One region of the Streptomyces sp. NBC_00376 genome, then DNA from elsewhere that is predicted to be linked to it. Evidence: riboswitches for the same ligand, from Rfam matches in the RefSeq annotation. Region 1 holds a riboswitch; the other holds the start of a gene.
What was found. A riboswitch is a leader RNA that binds a small molecule or an ion and turns the genes downstream of it on or off. The one in region 1 is predicted to bind S-adenosylmethionine.
Positions count from the first base shown of each region.

Region 1 (9,370 bases):
TCGCACTCCACCTCGTCGACCGCTCGCGGGCCGAGCCCTGGGTGCCGGGCACCTCCGCCCGCCGGGAGCTGATGGTCAGCCTCTGGTACCCGGCCCGGCCGGGCGCGTCGGCGCGTCCCGTGCCGCAGATGACGGCGGGGGCCGCGGCCCACTTCGGGAGTGCGGAGGGGGCCGCTGCCATGAACCTGAAGATGCCGCCCGGGAGTGTCGACTGGGGTGCGACGCTCACCCACGCGCACGAGGCCGCGCCCGTCGACCGCCGGGCCGGGCAACTCCCCGTGGTGTTGTACTCCCCCGGGCTCGGCGACCCGCGCACCTGGAACACCGCGCTCGTGGAGGACCTGGCGAGCCGGGGGTACGCCGTCGTCACGATCGACCACACCCACGAGGCGACCGAGGTCGCGTTCCCGGACGGCCGGCTGGCCACCATGCGGATCTTCGACGGGGCGCCGCCCACCGCCCCGGAGGCGGTCACCGCCCTGCTGGAGAAGGTCGTGGCGGTCCGGGTCGCCGACAGCCGGTTCGTGCTCGACGAGTTGGCACGGCTGAACCGGACCCGGTTCGGCGGTGCGCTCGATCTTCGCCGGGTCGGCATGTTCGGCCAGTCCGCGGGCGGGTTCACCGCCGCGCAGACGATGCACGACGACCGGCGCTTCCTGGCGGGCATCAACATGGACGGCCAGATGGACTACGTCGGCGGGCGGGAGCCGGACGGCACCCACCTGAGCGGCGTGGCCCTGGACGGGCTCGACCGGCCGTTGCTGCTGATGGGTAGCGGGAGCGAGGGCTCGGGCGACTACCGGCAGCAGCCGTCCTGGGCGGCGTTCTGGGCGAACACCCGTGGCTGGAAGGCCGATGTGACACTGACCGGGTCACGGCATGCCTCGTACACGGACGCCGGGGTGCTGCTGCCCCGGCTGGCGCGGCAGGGCGCGGTGCCGGAGGGCGGGCTCGCCGGGGCGGTCGGGACGGTGCCGCCGCACCGCGCGCTGGCCGCGAACCGGGCGTACGTCGCGTCGTTCTTCGGCCGGTGGCTGCGCGGGCACGACGACCATCTGCTGGACGGACCCTCGGACCGCTTCCCGGAGATGGTGTTCGCCCGGTAAGGCGGCAGCGCCAAAGAGCTGGCCCCAAGAGGGTCAGCACAAAAAGCGTCGGCCCCCTGGACCAGATGGTCCAGGGGGCCGACACCGTGAAGCTGTACAGGAACTACCGATCCGTCAGGATCAGAAGTCCATGTCACCGCCCGGCATGCCGCCCGGAGCGGCCGCGGCGGCCTTCTCCGGCTTGTCGGCGATGACGGCCTCGGTGGTGAGGAAGAGCGCGGCGATGGACGCGGCGTTCTGCAGGGCGGAGCGCGTGACCTTCGCCGGGTCGAGGATGCCCTCGGCGATCATGTCGACGTACTCGCCGGTCGCGGCGTTCAGACCGTGGCCGACGGCCAGGTTGCGCACCTTCTCGACGACGACGCCGCCCTCAAGACCACCGTTGACGGCGATCTGCTTGAGCGGGGCCTCCAGCGCCAGCTTGACGGCGTTGGCGCCGGTCGCCTCGTCACCCGAGAGCTCCAGCTTCTCGAAGACGGCCGAGGCCTGGAGCAGAGCCACGCCACCACCGGCGACGATGCCCTCCTCGACGGCGGCCTTGGCGTTGCGCACCGCGTCCTCGATGCGGTGCTTGCGCTCCTTGAGCTCGACCTCGGTCGCGGCACCGGCCTTGATGACGGCCACGCCGCCGGCCAGCTTCGCGAGGCGCTCCTGGAGCTTCTCGCGGTCGTAGTCCGAGTCGGAGTTCTCGATCTCGGCGCGGATCTGGTTGACCCGGCCCTGGACCTGGTCGCTGTCACCGGCGCCGTCGACGATGGTCGTCTCGTCCTTGGTGATGACGACCTTGCGGGCGCGGCCGAGCAGGTCGAGACCGGCGTTCTCCAGCTTGAGGCCGACCTCCTCGGAGATGACGGTGCCACCGGTGAGGATGGCGATGTCGCCGAGCATGGCCTTGCGGCGGTCACCGAAGCCCGGGGCCTTGACGGCGACGGACTTGAAGGTGCCACGGATCTTGTTGACGACCAGGGTCGACAGGGCCTCGCCCTCGACGTCCTCGGCGATGATCAGCAGCGGCTTGCCGGACTGCATGACCTTCTCCAGCAGCGGAAGGAGGTCCTTCACGTTGCTGATCTTCGAGTTGACGATCAGGATGTACGGGTCGTCCAGGGACGACTCCATGCGCTCCATGTCGGTGGCGAAGTACGCCGAGATGTAGCCCTTGTCGAAGCGCATACCCTCGGTGAGCTCCAGCTCCAGACCGAAGGTCTGGGACTCCTCGACGGTGATGACGCCTTCCTTGCCGACCTTGTCCATGGCCTCGGCGATGAGCTCGCCGATCTGGGTGTCGGCGGCGGAGATGGAGGCCGTCGAAGCGATCTGCTCCTTGGTCTCCACGTCCTTGGCCTGCTCCAGGAGGGCGGCGGAGACGGCCTCGACGGCCTTCTCGATACCCCGCTTGAGGGCCATCGGGTTGGCACCCGCGGCGACGTTGCGCAGGCCCTCGCGGACGAGAGCCTGGGCGAGAACGGTGGCGGTGGTCGTACCGTCGCCGGCGACGTCGTCCGTCTTCTTGGCGACCTCCTTGACCAGCTCCGCACCGATCTTCTCGTACGGGTCCTCCAGCTCGATCTCCTTGGCGATGGAAACACCATCGTTGGTGATCGTGGGGGCGCCCCACTTCTTCTCAAGGACGACGTTGCGACCCTTGGGGCCAAGGGTGACCTTGACGGCGTCGGCGAGCTGGTTCATGCCGCGCTCGAGACCGCGCCGGGCCTCCTCGTCGAACGCGATGATCTTGGCCATGTGAAGTGGTCCTCCCGGACAGGGGTGGATTTCTCCGGACCGAGTGGCGCCCGCGACGGACGGCCTGCGTGAGCCGGTGGTTCCTTGCCCCACCGGCCCGCGGGCCTCACCGGCCCGGTCCAAGTTCTGTCACTCTCACCTGGAGAGTGCTAACGCCAATGATTAGCACTCGACCCCCTCGAGTGCAAGCGTCCCCCTCGGGATGTGGACAACCCCGGAGGGTCGCGGAGGGGTGTGGAGGGCTGTGGAAAACGTCCGGCGGCGCAGGCCGGGACGGCATGCGCCGCCTTGCATGCGCGGGCGCGCACCCGGCGCGCGCAGGGCGGCCGCGACGCACCGAGGGCCCGTACCCCCTGGGTACGGGCCCTCAGCGCGTGAGTGCAGTGCGTGAATGGTGTCGTTGGCCGACCGTTCGAACTCAGCCGACGGCGAGCTTGACCATGTCTGCCTGCGGCCCCTTCTGGCCCTGCGAGATCTCGAATTCAACTCGCTGACCCTCTTCGAGGGTGCGGTACCCGTCCATCTGGATCGCGCTGTAGTGGACGAAAACATCCGCACCACCGTCGACCGCGATGAAGCCGTACCCCTTCTCCGCGTTGAACCACTTGACGGTGCCCTGAGCCATGCCTAACTCCCCTATTACTGGCCCTTGCGCAGGACCGCACTTCGCGGACCCGGGTCAGAACTCACCCTCCGACAGGAGAGGGTGTGTGCGCCGGAACGCGTCGACCGCGGCTGAATGTATCTGCCCAACTGCCCTCTGCAACAGGTCAATCGGACGAGAATTCTCGGCCGCACCGAACGCCCGAATATGGGGAATTCATAAGATTCCTGGGCAAGTCGGGCCAGGCAAAGGCGACTTATGCCGCAAGCACATCGCACACTTTGGCTGCATCTTGTCGCGGCCGGGCGCATTCTCATATGCGGGCGGCACGGGCAGCTGGGGGGACTTCCCACACTCTACCGCGCTCAACCATGCAGAATTGCCCCCTCCGCGATTGAAGCGGAGGGGGCAATTCGATAACGCGGTGGGGTCGGACGGGGCGTCAGCAGCCGCCGGCCACGGCCGGGATGATCGAGATACCGGCGCCGTCCGGCGTGGCCGTCTCCAGACCGCCCTCAAAGCGCACGTCGTCGTCGTTGACGTACACGTTCACGAAGCGGCGCAGCTTGCCCTGGTCGTCCAGGACGCGGGCGGCGATGCCCGGGTGGTTCTGCTCCAGGGACTCGATGACCTGGGAGAGGGTCGAGCCCTCGGCCGGGACCTCGGCCTGGCCGCCCGTGTAGGTGCGGAGGATGGTGGGGATGCGGACCTTGACGCTCATGGTGGGTGCCCTTCCTGGAGTCTCGGGTGGTCAGCTGGTGGCGAGGCCGGCGGCGCGGAACGCGTCCAGGCTGGGACGGATCGTCGCGGTCGCCTGAGAGGTTTCGGCCACCGCGTCGAGGGTCTTGAGGCCGTCACCCGTGTTGAGTACGACGGTGGTCAGCGACGGGTCGATCAGACCGGCCTCGATGAGCTTCTTCGTCACGCCGACCGTCACACCGCCCGCCGTCTCCGCGAAGATGCCTTCGGTGCGCGCCAGCAGCTTGATCGCGTCGACGACCTGCTCGTCGTTCACGTCCTCCACGGCGCCGCCGGTGCGGCGGGCGATGTCCAGGACGTACGGGCCGTCGGCCGGGTTGCCGATGGCGAGGGACTTGGCGATCGTGTTCGGCTTCTGCGGCCGGACGACGTCGTGGCCGCCCTTGTACGCGACCGAGACCGGCGAGCAGCCCTCGGCCTGGGCGCCGAAGAGCTTGTACGGCTTGTCCTCGACCAGGCCGAGCTTGATCAGCTCCTGGAGGCCCTTGTCGATCTTCGTGAACTGCGAGCCGGACGCGATCGGGATGACCAGCTGGTCCGGGAGCTGCCAGCCCAGCTGTTCGCAGATCTCGTACGCCAGGGTCTTGGAGCCCTCGCCGTAGTACGGACGCAGGTTGACGTTGACGAAGCCCCAGCCCTCGCCGAGCGGGTCGCCGATGAGCTCGGAGCAGAAGCGGTTGACGTCGTCGTAGTTGCCCTCGATGCCGACGAGTTCTCCGCCGTACACCGCGGCCATGACGACCTTGCCCTGCTCCAGGTCGTGCGGGATGAACACGCAGGAGCGGAAGCCGGCGCGGGCGGCGGCGGCGCCGACGGCACCGGCGAGGTTGCCGGTGGAGGAGCAGGAGAGGGTGGTGAAGCCGAAGGCGCGGGCGGCCTCGATGGCCTGGGCGACGACGCGGTCCTTGAAGGAGTGCGTGGGGTTGCCGGAGTCGTCCTTGACGAAGAGCTTGCCCTGCTCGACGCCGAACTCACGGGCGAGGTTGTCGGCCTGGACGAGCTTGGTCCAGCCGGGGTTCAGGTTCGGCTTCTCGGCGACATCGGCGGGGACCGGCAGCAGCGGCGCGTAGCGCCAGATGTTGGCCGGGCCGGCCTCGATGCGCTTCTTCAGCTCCTCGGGAGAGCCGCTCGGCAGGTCGTACGCGACTTCGAGCGGCCCGAAACAGGACGCGCAGGCGAAAATGGGGCCGAGTTCGAAACGCTCGCCGCACTCGCGGCAGGAAAGGCCCGAGGCGGGGCCGAGGTCGACGGCTCCGGTGCTGACGGCTTCGGCGTCGACGGAAGAATCGGTGCTTACTGCAACGGTCTGCGCAGCCATGGTGGCGAGGCCCTTTCTCCTCATCTTCCTCGCGGCGCGTTTCGCCACGAGACGGAATTGGCACCTTCCTCACCGGACCTCACGGTCGGTGGGGGGGTTGCCGGGACTTCAACGGGCCGTTCCCTCAGTCCCTCTGGATGAGCGCTGTGGCACCGGATCTTCGATCCGGGCATTTATCGGCGGACGGACCCCGGCATGCGATGGTCGTCCGCGTTGTTCAAGACTGTAACCGAAGCATCGGACTCTTGAGATAGTCGTCCGAACCGCGAGATGGATCACATACAGGGAGTATCGACCGTGCTGGAAGAGGTCGAATGCTGGCTGGCCAGGCGTTCCTGGTCGGCCGCCGACCGCCCGCTGGACAGCCTGCTGGCCGCCAGGGCCAGGGCCGGGGAATTGAGCCGCGGGAGCGTCAGTGTCGTACTGCCGGCGCTGAACGAGGAGGCGACGGTCGGCGAGATCGTCGCGACGATCCGGCGCGAGCTGATGGAGAAGGTCCGGCTGGTCGACGAGCTCGTGGTGATCGATTCCGGTTCCACCGACGCCACCGCGGAGGTGGCCCGGGAGGCCGGTGCCCGGGTGGTGCACCGCGACGCGATACTCCCCCGGATACCGGCCGTGCCCGGCAAGGGCGAGGTGCTGTGGCGGTCGCTCCTGGTGACCGGTGGCGACATCGTCTGCTTCATCGACGCCGATCTGAAGGACTTCTCGGCGGACTTCGTCTCCGGCATCGTCGGCCCGCTGCTGACCGACCCGGACGTGCAGTTCGTGAAGGCGATGTACGACCGCCCGTTCGGTGACACGACGGGGCAGGGCGGCCGGGTGACCGAACTCGTGGCCCGCCCGCTGCTCAATCTGCACTGGCCGCAACTGGCCGGTTTCGTGCAGCCGCTGGGCGGTGAATACGCCGTACGCCGCTCGCTGCTCGAACGGCTGCCCTTCCCCGTCGGCTACGGCGTGGAACTGGGCCTGCTGGTCGACGCGCTGCACACGGTGGGGCTGGACGCGCTGGCCCAGGTCGACGTGGGGGTGCGCAAGCACCGGCACCAGGACGGGCAGGCGCTCGGCCGGATGGCGGCGGCGATCTACCGGACCGCGCAGCTGCGGCTCTCCCGCGGCCATCTGACCCGCCCGGCGATCACCCAGTTCGAACGCGGCGAGAACGGCTTCGTGCCGCGCACCCATGCCGTGGACACCGAGGAACGGCCGCCGATGTGCGAGATCGAGGAGTACGTTTCGCGCCGCGCGGCCTGACGTGGTCCGGCCACGCCGCCTGATGTGGTCCGGCCACATGGCGTGATGTGGTCTGACTTCGCACGTTTGGGCGGTTCGTGATCGGGCTAGATTCCGCAACATGGTCTCCGCGCACGATGCCCAGCCCGATGCCCAGGTCCTCGTCGCGTCCAACCGCGGCCCGGTCTCGTACACCCTGGGCACGGACGGATCGCTCGACGCGAAACGGGGCGGCGGCGGTCTCGTCTCCGGGCTGAGCGCCGTGGACGACAAGCTGTGGGTGTGCGCCGCGCTCGGTGACGGGGACCGGGAGGCGGTCCGGCGCGGGGTCGCCGAGCAGGGCGTACGGATGCTCGACATCGACGCTCGGGTGCACGCCGACGCGTACAACGGGATCGCGAACTCGGTGCTCTGGTTCGTCCACCACATGCTGTACCAGACGCCGCTGGAGCCGGTCTTCGACGCGGAGTTCCGGCGGCAGTGGGCGTCGTTCGAGACCTACAACCGGGCCTTCGCCGAGGCGCTCGCAGAGGAGGCGGGGCCGGGTGCGGCGGTGTTGGTGCAGGACTACCACCTGGCGCTGGTGCCGGGCATGCTCCGCGAACTCCGCCCCGACCTGCGGATCGGCCACTTCTCGCACACCCCGTGGGCGCCCGTCGACTACTTCCGGCTGCTCCCCGACGACATCGCCGAGCAGTTGCTGCACGGCATCCTGGGCGCGGACCGGGCGGCGTTCCTGACCCGGCGCTGGGCGGACGCGTTCATCGGCTGCTGCACCCAGATCCTGGGCGGCACCGGGCGGACCAGGATCGGGGTGCACGGGCTCGGCGCGGACGCGGACTTCCTGCGCCGCCGGGCCCACGAGGCGGATGTGGACGAGCGGATGGCGGCACTGCGCGAGCAGACCGGCCCCGGCCGGAGGACGATCGTACGGGTGGACCGAACGGAACTGTCCAAGAACATCGTGCGCGGCCTGCTCGCGTACCGCGCGCTCCTGGACGAACGGCCCGAGTGGCGCGAACGCGTCGTCCACGTCGCCTTCGCCTACCCCTCGCGGCAGGACCTGGCGGTGTACCGGGACTACACGGCCGAGGTGCGGCGGGTCGCCGACGAGATCAACGCCGTGTACGGCACGGAGGGCTGGACTCCGGTGGTCCTGCACGTCAAGGACGACTTCGCCCGCTCGCTCGCCGCGTACCGGCTGGCCGACGTGGCGCTCGTCAACCCGATCCGTGACGGCATGAACCTGGTCGCCAAGGAGATCCCGGTCGTCTCCGACCACGGCTGCGCGCTGGTGCTGTCGCGGGAGGCGGGGGCGTACGAGGAGCTGGGCAGCGACGCGGTGGTGGTGAATCCGTACGACGTCTCCGCCACGGCGGCGGCGCTGCACGAGGCGCTGACGATGGCGGAGGACGAACGGGCCGCGCGTACGGAACGTCTGGCCGCGGCGGCGGTCGCGCTGCCGCCGCAGCAGTGGTTCCTGGACCAGCTGGACGCGTTGCGGCGGGGCTGACAGTGGCCGGGGCGGCCGGATCCGTCGGGGCTGTCAGAGCTGCTGGGCCAGTGTCGCCAGGAAGGCGACCACGTCACCCGGTCCGGCCAGCAGCAGATCGGCCCGCTCGGCCAGTTCGGGCACCTCCGCGCTGCCGCTGCACACCAGCAGGCCGGGGATGCCGTCGGGGCCCTCGGTGCGGAGCTTCTCCACCGCCGAGTACGCGGCGAGGTCGCCGAGGTCGTCGCCCGCGTACAGCACCGACTCGGCGTCCGTCTCCCGTACGTACTGGGCGAGCGCCACGCCCTTGTCCATGCCCGGCGGGCGCAGCTCCAGGACCAGCCGGCCCGGCTCGACGATCAGTCCGTGCCGGGCGGCGAGTTCGCCGAGCGGACCGCCCAGCGCCTCGAACGCGGCCTGCGGGTCGGCGGCCCGGCGGGTGTGTACGGCGATCGCCCGGCCCTTCTCCTCTATCCAGGTGCCGTGCCAGGAGCCGGACCGGTCGAGCACGCCGGGCAGTTCGGCGCGGACCGAGGCGATGCCGGGGTGCGGGGCGGGGGCGTGGACGGTGCCGGACACGGCGTCCCAGCGTTCGGCGCCGTAGTGGCCGAGGACGACGAGGTGGTCGAGGCCCGGGACCCCGGCGAAGCCGCCGTGGCGGACCGCGACGCCGGCCGGGCGGCCGGTGATCACGGCGACGGAGGCCACTTTCGGGGCGAGCGCGGCGAGGGCCTCGACGGCGCCGGGGTGGGCGCGGGCCTGTTCCGGGTCCGGGACGATGTCGGCGAGGGTGCCGTCGAAATCGAGCGCGATGACGGCGCGGTCGGGGCGCGCGAGGATCGCGGCGAGGGCTTCGCGGCCGGGTGGGGTGGCGGGGGTCGGGAGCTCGGACGGGGTTTCGCTCGACGCGGGTGCGGGTGCCTGCGCGGATGCGTGTGTGGGTGCGGGTTCGGGTGCGGGTGCTTCCGGGTTGCTGCCCATGGGGCGAGCCTATAGCGGCGGGCCCGGAGCCGGCTCTCCTGCGGCGTGACGGGTGAGGCGCAGCCGACCGCCACGCGAGCATGAGGCATCGAACGGATGAACGACACCGGCCTGGCGTGTGGTGCCCGTGGGGT
Region 1 covers NZ_CP107960.1:3,948,286-3,957,655, forward strand. Annotated here, with positions in the region: gene OG842_RS17765 (alpha/beta hydrolase family protein) at 1-1,106, shown strand, start outside; gene groL (chaperonin GroEL) at 1,227-2,849, opposite strand; gene OG842_RS17775 (cold-shock protein) at 3,268-3,474, opposite strand; gene OG842_RS17780 (MoaD/ThiS family protein) at 3,896-4,174, opposite strand; gene thrC (threonine synthase) at 4,205-5,530, opposite strand; SAM riboswitch class I at 5,548-5,674, opposite strand; gene OG842_RS17790 (glucosyl-3-phosphoglycerate synthase) at 5,828-6,784, shown strand; gene OG842_RS17795 (alpha,alpha-trehalose-phosphate synthase (UDP-forming)) at 6,885-8,276, shown strand; gene otsB (trehalose-phosphatase) at 8,310-9,236, opposite strand.

Region 2 (9,370 bases), 2.4 Mb from region 1:
GCTGGCGGCCACTGGGGGGCTGTACGCCGCGTTTGCGCCCGCGAGTAAGGCGCAGGCCGACGAAACCGCCCAGTCCCTCGCCATCGACGAGGGCAAGAAGCTGTACGCCGTCGGTTGCGCCAGCTGCCACGGAACCGGCGGTCAGGGCACCACCGACGGGCCGAGCCTGGTCGGCGTGGGCTCCGCCGCCGTTGACTTCCAGGTCGGTACGGGCCGTATGCCGGCGCAGCAGCCCGGCGCCCAGGTACCGAAGAAGAAGGTCATCTACAACCAGGCGCAGATCGACCAGCTCGCGGCGTACGTCGCGTCGCTCGGCGCCGGTCCGGTCGTTCCGACCAAGAAGCAGGTCGACCCTGCGGGTGCGGACATCGCCAAGGGTGGCGAACTGTTCCGTACCAACTGCGCGCAGTGCCACAACTTCACCGGTGAGGGCGGCGCGCTGTCGAACGGCAAGTACGCGCCCAGCCTTGAGGGCGTGGACCCGAAGCACCTCTACGAGGCCATGCAGACCGGCCCGCAGAGCATGCCGTCCTTCCCGGACACGACGATGCCCGAGCAGCAGAAGCGGGACATCATCGCGTACGTCCAGACCGTGAACGGCGACCAGACGGCGAACCCGGGTGGTCTGAAGCTGGGCGGCCTCGGGCCGGTCAGCGAGGGTCTGTTCGCCTGGGTCTTCGGGCTCGGCGCACTGATCGCAGTTGCCATTTGGGTCGCGGCCCACACCGCTAAGGCCAAGAAGTCATGAGTAGCCAAGAGATTCCAGACGAGAACCTGCCCGCTGAGCAGGGCACCGCGCACGGCGCGGTAGAGGTCGCGGACGACCCGTTCGCCGACCCGGGGCTGCCGGCCCACAAGCCGCGCATCCAGGACATCGACGAACGGGCCGCGAAGCGGTCCGAGCGCGCCGTCGCGTTCATGTTCACGCTGTCCATGCTGGCGACGATCGGCTTCATCGCCTCGTACGTCATCTTCCCGGTCGACAAGATCGTGTACATCTGGCCCTTCGGCCATGTGAGCGCGCTCAACTTCTCCCTGGGTCTGACCCTGGGCGTGGCACTCTTCGCGATCGGTGCGGGCGCCGTCCACTGGGCGCGCACGCTGATGTCCGACGTGGAGGTCGCCGACGACCGGCACGCCATCGAGGCCGAGCCCGAGGTCAAGGCGAAGGTCCTGGCGGACTTCGCGGCGGGTGCCGAGGAGTCCGCGTTCGGACGGCGCAAGCTGATCCGCAACACCATGTTCGGCGCGCTGGCCCTGGTGCCGCTCTCCGGTGTGATGCTGCTTCGCGACCTCGGTCCGCTGCCGGAGAAGAAGCTCCGCAACACCCTGTGGGCCAAGGGCAAGCAGCTCATCAACATGAACACGATGGAGCCGCTGCGTCCCGAGGACGTCGCCGTCGGTTCGCTGACCTTCGCCATGCCCGAGGGCCTGGAGGAGAGCGCTCACGACTTCCAGAACCAGATCGCCAAGGCCGCGCTGATGATCGTCCGTATCCAGCCGGAGAACATCAAGGACAAGCGCGAGCGCGAGTGGGCCCACGAGGGAATCGTGGCCTTCTCCAAGATCTGCACCCACGTCGGCTGCCCGATCAGCCTGTACGAGCAGCAGACGCACCACGTGCTCTGCCCGTGCCACCAGTCCACCTTCGACCTCTCCGACGGCGCCCGCGTCATCTTCGGTCCGGCCGGTCACGCCCTTCCGCAGCTGCGGATCGGTGTGAACAGCGAGGGCAACCTCGAGGCGCTCGGTGACTTCGAAGAGCCCGTCGGTCCTGCATTCTGGGAGCGCGGATGAGTACTGCGACCGACACACAGCGCAAGGCGCCCGCCGGTGAGCGGGTGGCCGACTGGGCGGACGGCCGGCTCGGGATCTACTCCCTGGCCAAGGCCAACATGCGCAAGATCTTCCCGGACCACTGGTCCTTCATGCTCGGTGAGATCGCCCTCTACAGCTTCATCATCATCATCCTCACGGGTGTGTATCTGACGCTGTTCTTCGACCCGAGCATGAGCGAGGTCGTGTACCACGGCTCGTACGAGCCGATGCAGGGCATCCGGATGTCCGCGGCCTACGCCTCGACGCTGGACATCAGCTTCGACGTCCGCGGTGGTCTGCTGGTCCGCCAGATCCACCACTGGGCCGCGCTGATCTTCCTGGCCGGCATGTTCGTGCACATGATGCGCGTCTTCTTCACGGGTGCGTTCCGCAAGCCGCGTGAGATCAACTGGCTGTTCGGCTTCCTGCTGTTCGTGCTGGGCATGTTCACCGGCTTCACCGGCTACTCGCTCCCGGACGACCTGCTGTCCGGTACGGGTGTCCGCTTCACCCAGGGCGCGATCCTGTCGATGCCGGTCGTCGGCACGTACATCTCGATGTTCCTGTTCGGCGGAGAGTTCCCCGGTCACGACTTCGTCAGCCGGTTCTACTCGATCCACATCCTGCTGCTGCCGGGCATCATGCTCGGTCTGCTGGTGGCGCACCTGATCCTGGTCTTCTACCACAAGCACACGCAGTTCGCGGGTCCCGGCCGGACCAACAAGAACGTCGTCGGCATGCCGCTGCTGCCGGTGTACATGGCGAAGGCCGGTGGCTTCTTCTTCCTGGTCTTCGGCATCATCGCCATCATCGCGGCGATCGCCTCGATCAACCCGATCTGGGCCATCGGTCCGTACCGCCCGGACCAGGTGTCCACCGGCGCCCAGCCCGACTGGTACATGGGCTTCGCCGAGGGTCTGATCCGAGTGATGCCGGGCTGGGAGATCAACCTCTGGGGTCACACGCTCGTCCTGGGTGTGTTCATCCCGCTGATGGCCTTCGGACTGGTGCTCGGGATCATCGCGGTCTACCCGTTCGTCGAGTCCTGGGTCACCGGGGACAAGCGCGAGCACCACATCCTGGACCGCCCGCGCAACGCCCCGACCCGGACGGCCTTCGGCGTCGCCTGGATCACCGAGTACGTCGTCGTCTTCATCGGCGGTGCCAACGACCTGTGGGCCACGCACTTCCACCTGTCGCTGAACGCCATCTCCTGGTTCGTACGGATCTTCATCTTCGTCGGCCCGGTCATCGCGTTCATCGCCACCCGGCGGATCTGCCTCGGCCTCCAGCGCCGCGACAAGGAGAAGGTGCTGCACGGACGCGAGTCCGGCATCATCAAGCGCCTGCCGCACGGCGAGTTCGTCGAGATCCACGAGCCGCTCGGCCCCGAGAAGCTGCACACGCTCACCGCGCACGAGCAGTACAAGCCGGTCGAGATCGGCCCGACGGTCGACGAGAACGGTGTCGAGCGCAAGGTGTCTGCGCTGCAGAAGCTGCGGGTCCGGCTCAGCAAGGGCTACTACGGCGAGAACAACCAGATCGCCAAGCCCACCGCCGAGGAGTACAAGGAGATCACCAGCGGCCACGGTCACCACTGATCGCCTGAACTGATCGCCACAGCGAGAGCCCCGTCCATTCGATGGACGGGGCTCTTTGCTGCCCCCGGCGCTCGATAGGGTGGAGGTGATCCCTTTTACCGGCTGTGGACCCCAGGAGCGGACCATGAACGTTGTGACCCCGATCGGCGGCGACAGCGTGGCGGACCGTACCTGGCCCGGCGTGCTGAACCCCCTGCTGCGCGGCGAGGACCTCACCGCCGACGACACCGCGTGGGCGATGGACCGCATCATGAGCGGCGAGGCGAGCGATGTGCAGATCGCCGGATTCGCGGTGGCCCTGCGCGCCAAGGGCGAGACCATCGACGAGGTCTCCGGCCTGGTCCGGACGATGTACGAGCACGCCAACACCATCCACGTACCCGGCCGTACGGTCGACATCGTCGGCACCGGCGGAGACCTCGCCAAGACGGTCAACATCTCCACCATGTCGGCGGTCGTCATCGCCGGTACCGGCGCCAAGGTCGTCAAGCACGGCAACCGCGCCTCCTCGTCGGCGAGCGGTTCCTCCGACGTGCTGGAGAAGCTCGGCGTCAATCTGGACCTCTCCGCGCAGCGGGTGGTCGAGGTCGCCGAGGAGGCCGGCATCACCTTCTGTTTCGCGGTGAAGTTCCACCCCGCCCTGCGGTACGTCGCAAGGGCCCGCAAGGAGCTCGGCACGCCGACCACGTTCAACATCCTCGGGCCGCTCACCAACCCGGCCCGGGTGCGTTCCCAGGCCGTCGGTGTCGCCGACCTGAAGATGGCGCCCATCGTCGCCGGTGTCCTTGCCGAGCGCGGCAATTCGGCGCTGGTCTTCCGCGGTGACGACGGCCTGGACGAGCTGACCACGACCGCGACCTCCCGGGTCTGGGTGGTCCGGGACGGAGAGGTGCGCGAGGAGGTCTTCGACCCGCGCGACGTCGGTCTGGAACTGGTGCCCGTCGAGGCCCTGCGCGGTGCGGACGCCTCGTACAACGCCGACGTCGCCCGGCGGGTGCTGTCCGGCGAGCGGGGGCCGGCGCGGGATGCCGTGCTGCTCAACTCGGCGGCGGCGCTGACGGCTCTCGACCCGACGGACGGCACGCTGAACGAGCAGCTCGCGGCCGGGATCGCGAAGGCCGCCGAGTCCATCGACTCCGGGGCGGCGGCGCGTGCGCTGGAGCGCTGGGTGGCGGCCAGCAACGCCTGAAACGGGCGCAGATGTGGTGCGAGGCGCAGTCCGGATCCTGGACTGCGCCTTGCGCGTCTTCGCACGTATGGCAAGATGCAGGTCAGGTCATGAGTGACAGCGACTACGGCCCCGGCCCGCTGTCCGGCAACCCTCCGTCCGTGGCGGGGTGCCCCGGGTGAAGACCAGGCCGTAGGCAGCGAGGTCTGCGGCAAGCGCGGGCCCCTCGGCATCTGTGAATGCCAACCCCCGGGGTCCTGGTCCCTAGGGAGCCTCTTGTGAGCACGCGAATGCGATAGGGCCGTCGGCCCTCCTCCGCACACCCCTCTTCATCTTTTCCGCTGCGCTGCCGCGTATCCGCCGGCGCATGCGATTCGCCTGCCTCTTACGGGAGTTCGCCATGTCTGTCTTCACCGCTGCCGCCGACCAGTCGCTTTGTGCCCCTCTGCCGGTTCTGGGCAAGGATGTGACGGTTCCGCTGGTCACGGGTGGCGAGGTCACCTACGCCGCGCTCGACTACGCCGCCAGCGCCCCCGCGCTCCAGCGGGTCTGGGACGACGTCGCCGCGTACGCCCCGTACTACGGCAGCGTCCACCGCGGGGCCGGCTACCTCTCGCAGCTCTCCACCGACCTCTTCGAGAACAGCCGCGCGACCGTCGCGGAGTTCCTCGGCTGCCGCGCCGGTGACCAGGTGATCTTCACCCGTTCGACCACCGACTCGCTGAACCTGCTGGCCGCGGTCGTCCCGGCCGACTGCCAGGTCTTCGTCTACGAGACCGAGCACCACGCCTCGCTGCTGCCGTGGCGTGACGCCCGGGTGACGTACCTGAACGCCCCGCGCACCCCGGCCCAGGCGGTCGAGACGCTGGAGCGGGCGCTCGCCGACCGCGAGCCCTACGGTCCCGCGCTGGTCTGCGTCACCGGCGCCTCCAACGTCACCGGCGAGCTGTGGCCGGTGAAGGAGCTGGCCGCCGCCGCCCACGCGCACGGCGCCCGGATCGTCCTGGACGCCGCTCAGCTCGCCCCGCACCACCCCGTCGACATCGCCGAGCTGGACGTGGACTGGGTCGCCTTCTCCGGGCACAAGCTGTACGCGCCCTTCGGCTCGGGCGTCCTCGCCGGCCGGGCCGACTGGCTGCAGGAGGCCGAGCCCTACCTCGCGGGCGGCGGCGCCTCGCGCAAGGTCGCCCGTCGCACCGACGGCGGAGTGGATGTCGAGTGGCACTCCACCGCCGCCCGCCACGAGGCCGGTTCCCCCAACGTCATCGGCGTGTACTCCATCGCCTCCGCCTGCAAGGCGCTCACCGAGGCGGGCTTCGACAACCTGGTCGCCCGGGAGCAGTACCTCGTCGATGCGGTCCGCACCGGCCTCGCCGAGGTCCCCGAGGTCAAGGTGCTCTCGCTGTTCGGCGATGACGCCCCGCGGGTAGGCGTCATCTCCTTCGTGGTGGAGGGCTGGAACAGCTCGCACTTCGCCGCCGCGCTCTCCGCCGAGTACGGCATCGGCGTCCGCGACGGCCTGTTCTGCGCCCACCCGCTGGTCCGCACCCTGCTGGGCAGCGACCCGCAGGAGGTCGGCGAGTGCGGTGCGCCGGAGGCCGAGCCGGGCGAGCGCTCATTGAACGCGATCCGGGTGAGCTTCGGCGCCGGTACGCCGGACGAGCACATCGAGCGGTTCGTCCGCGCGGTCAAGGAGCTGGTGCTCAAGGGCGCGCAGTGGAAGTACCGCACCGAGGACGGCCGCTGCGTCCCGGACCGGGGTGCGGCGCAGCTCTGAGGCACACAGCACTTCGGCGGGGGACGGGCAGCCTGTGGGCCCGTCCCCCGCCGAAGTGCTGCGGGGTGGTGAGGTGCGTGTCTACGCGTCGAGGCCGATGGCGAAGGCGGCCTCCAGGTCGTGCTGCGAGTAGGTACGGAACGCCACATGGGTGTCGGTGGCCTCGACGCCGGGGATCTTGCTGATCCGGCCGGGGATGACATCGGCGAGATCGTCGTGCTTGGGCACCCGGACCATGGCGATCAGGTCGTACGTACCGGTGACCGAGAAGACCTCGCTGACACTGTCCAGCGCGGCGATGGCCTCGGCGATCTCGGGAATCCGGTCCACGCTGGTTTTGATGAGCACGATCGCGGTGATCACGGCTGGCTTTCTCCCTCGGTGGCCGTGGCTGGTCCCTTCACTCTATCCGTACGCCGGTAACGCCCCCAGGCGTAGAGGAAGCCGAGGGCGAAGCCCACCACATGGGCCAGATAGGCCACGCCCGGCCCCCCGCTGCCCGCGCCCTGGACGGCCAGCCACTGGAGGGCGAACCAGAAGACCAGCACGATCCAGGCGGGGAAGCGCAGCGGCAGGAAGAAGAGGAACGGGAACAGGCTGGTGACCCGGGCCCTGGGGAACAGGTACAGGAACGCCCCGAGCACCGCCGAGATCGCCCCCGAGGCGCCCACCAGCGTCTGGTCGGACGTGGCGTGCGCGGCCGCGTAGGCGACCAGGGCCAGGTAGCCGGAGATCACGTAGAAGGAGGTGAACCCGAGCCGGCCCATGCGTTCCTCGGTCATCGCCCCGAACACGTACAGGAAGAGCACGTTGCCGAGCAGATGCAGCCAGCTGCCGTGCACGAAGAGGGCGGTGAGCGGGGTGAGCAGGGCGTGTGCGGAGCCGTCCCACAGCTCGCTGGGGATCACGCCCCAGCGTTCGAAGTACCCGGCCTGGGCGGCGAGCAGGGCGTCGGCGGTGCCGGGGACCGGGTTGAAGCCGGACAGCGGGCTGATCAAGAAGACCAGGACGCAGGCCGCGATCAGGGCATGGGTCACCACTGGCCCGCCCGAGGTGACCGTCCGTAGCAGCCCACCGGTCAGCCTTCCGGTCACAGCTCGCCGATCGATCATGAACAGAGCATGACGCAAGCGGAGGGAACGGGACAGACCGCCTCGCCGTGTCGGGGGGACATGGCGAGGCCGTAGGGTTACGGCAGGACATCCGCAGTTCGACGGCGCACCGCGAGATCCTTGAAGCAAGGCAGCAAGAGGCTCGACGAAAGAGGACGCAACGATGACGACGGTTCCCCAGATGACCGACGGGACTCGCTGGCGCTGCACGCTCTGCGGAAATCTCACGCGCTTCGACGTGACGCGCTCCTCGAAGGTCGTCGAATATGTCCATCTCGACCTGGCCGGTGAGTCCAGCGTCGAGGAACGCGAGGTGGTCAGTGAGACCATCGAGTCGGTGCGCTGCCGCTGGTGCAACGCAGTGGATCAGATCGAACTGGTGGACAGGCCGGGTGCCGACTCCTGACGGAGCCGCGCCCATAGACATTTGGGGTGACGGATGGTGGAGCAGCCCGCTAGCGGCGCCGAGTCGGCCGAGGCGGCCGACGGCGCCGTCGAGGCGCTCGACCGCCCGCTGCCCGAAGGCGTACGGCGGCGGGTCGTCGCGCTGGTCTCGGACGCGTTCGGCGGCCTGACGGTCACCGAACTCCCGGCCCAGCTGCGGCAGTACGCCCGTTTCACCCCGACCCGGCGGGCCAAGTTCGCCGGGAACGCGATGGCGGCCGCCCTGGAGGGCGACGCGCTGTTCCGGCAGCGGATCGGTGATCGGCTCAGGGAGGGGCAGCCGGAGTTGGCCGCCGCCCTGGAGGCGGGGGCGCCGCCCGCCGCCGCCGACCCGGTCGACGTGGCCGCGGCGGCCTATGTGCTGCGCCCGGCGGGCTGGGTCAAGCTGGTCGCCGCCGCCGGCGAGGAGGTCCAGCGCGCGGATGCCGAGCGCGCCGACGAGGAGAGCCGGCGCGAACTGGAGCGGTTGCGCGAGGAGCTCGTCGAGGCCCGCTCCCAGACGAAGAGCGAGACGGAGCGGCTGCGCGTCGAGCTGGACGCGGCCCGCAAGGAGGCCGAATCCCTCCAGCGCAAGCTGCGCAGCGCCGTCAACGAGGTCAAGCGCGGCGAGGCCGCGTTGCGCCGCAGCCGGGCCGAGATCGAGGCCGTACGGTCCGAGGCGGCCGCCCAGGTCTCGGTGGCCGAGAGCGAGAGCCGGCGGCTCAAGGCGAGGCTCGGTGAGGCCGAGGCGTCCGTGGAGGCGGGCCGCCGGGCCGCCAGGGAAGGCCGCTCGGTCGAGGACATGCGGCTGCGGCTGCTGCTCGACACGATGCTCGACGCGGCGAGCGGACTCCGCCGTGAACTGGCCCTGCCGCCCTCCTCGATGCGTCCCGCGGACGGCGTGGATGCGGTCGAGCCGGGCCGGCTGTCGCCCAAGGACATTGCCGCGAGGGCCCTTTCGGAGACCGACCCGGCCCTGCTCGACCAGCTGCTCGCGCTACCGCAGGCGCATCTGATCGTCGACGGTTACAACGTCACCAAGACCGGCTATCCCCAGCTGCCGCTGGAGAAGCAGCGGTTGCGGCTGCTGGGCGGGCTCTCGGTGCTCGCCGCGCAGACCGGCGCGGAGATGACCTGTGTCTTCGACGGGGCCGAGCTGGCGGCCCCGGTGCTGCTGGCGCCGCCGCGCGGGGTCAGGGTGCTCTTCAGCAAGCCCGGGGTGACCGCCGACGAGCTCATCCGCCAGCTGGCGCGCGCCGAACCTCCGGGCAGGCCGGTCGTGGTGGTCTCCACCGACCGCGAAGTCGCCGACGGAGTGGCGAAGGCGGGCGCCAGGCCCGTTGCGTCCGTCTTGCTCCTGAAGCGCCTTTCGCGCGTCTAGTGACACTTGCCGGGTCTCGGTGGAAATCGGGGAACGGACCGTCAGTTCCTCGCTACACCCCGTGCGTCGTGGGTAAAGAAGTGCGCTCCG
Region 2 covers NZ_CP107960.1:6,356,411-6,365,780, forward strand. Annotated here, with positions in the region: gene qcrC (cytochrome bc1 complex diheme cytochrome c subunit) at 1-748, shown strand, start outside; gene qcrA (cytochrome bc1 complex Rieske iron-sulfur subunit) at 745-1,797, shown strand; gene qcrB (cytochrome bc1 complex cytochrome b subunit) at 1,794-3,419, shown strand; gene trpD (anthranilate phosphoribosyltransferase) at 3,544-4,608, shown strand; SAM riboswitch class IV at 4,694-4,811, shown strand; gene OG842_RS28695 (aminotransferase class V-fold PLP-dependent enzyme) at 4,988-6,364, shown strand; gene OG842_RS28700 (Lrp/AsnC family transcriptional regulator) at 6,446-6,727, opposite strand; gene OG842_RS28705 (rhomboid family intramembrane serine protease) at 6,724-7,476, opposite strand; gene OG842_RS28710 (hypothetical protein) at 7,640-7,882, shown strand; gene OG842_RS28715 (NYN domain-containing protein) at 7,919-9,280, shown strand.
Region 2: linked by a shared signal. The riboswitch ahead of OG842_RS28695 (aminotransferase class V-fold PLP-dependent enzyme) and the one ahead of thrC (threonine synthase) in region 1 are both predicted to bind S-adenosylmethionine.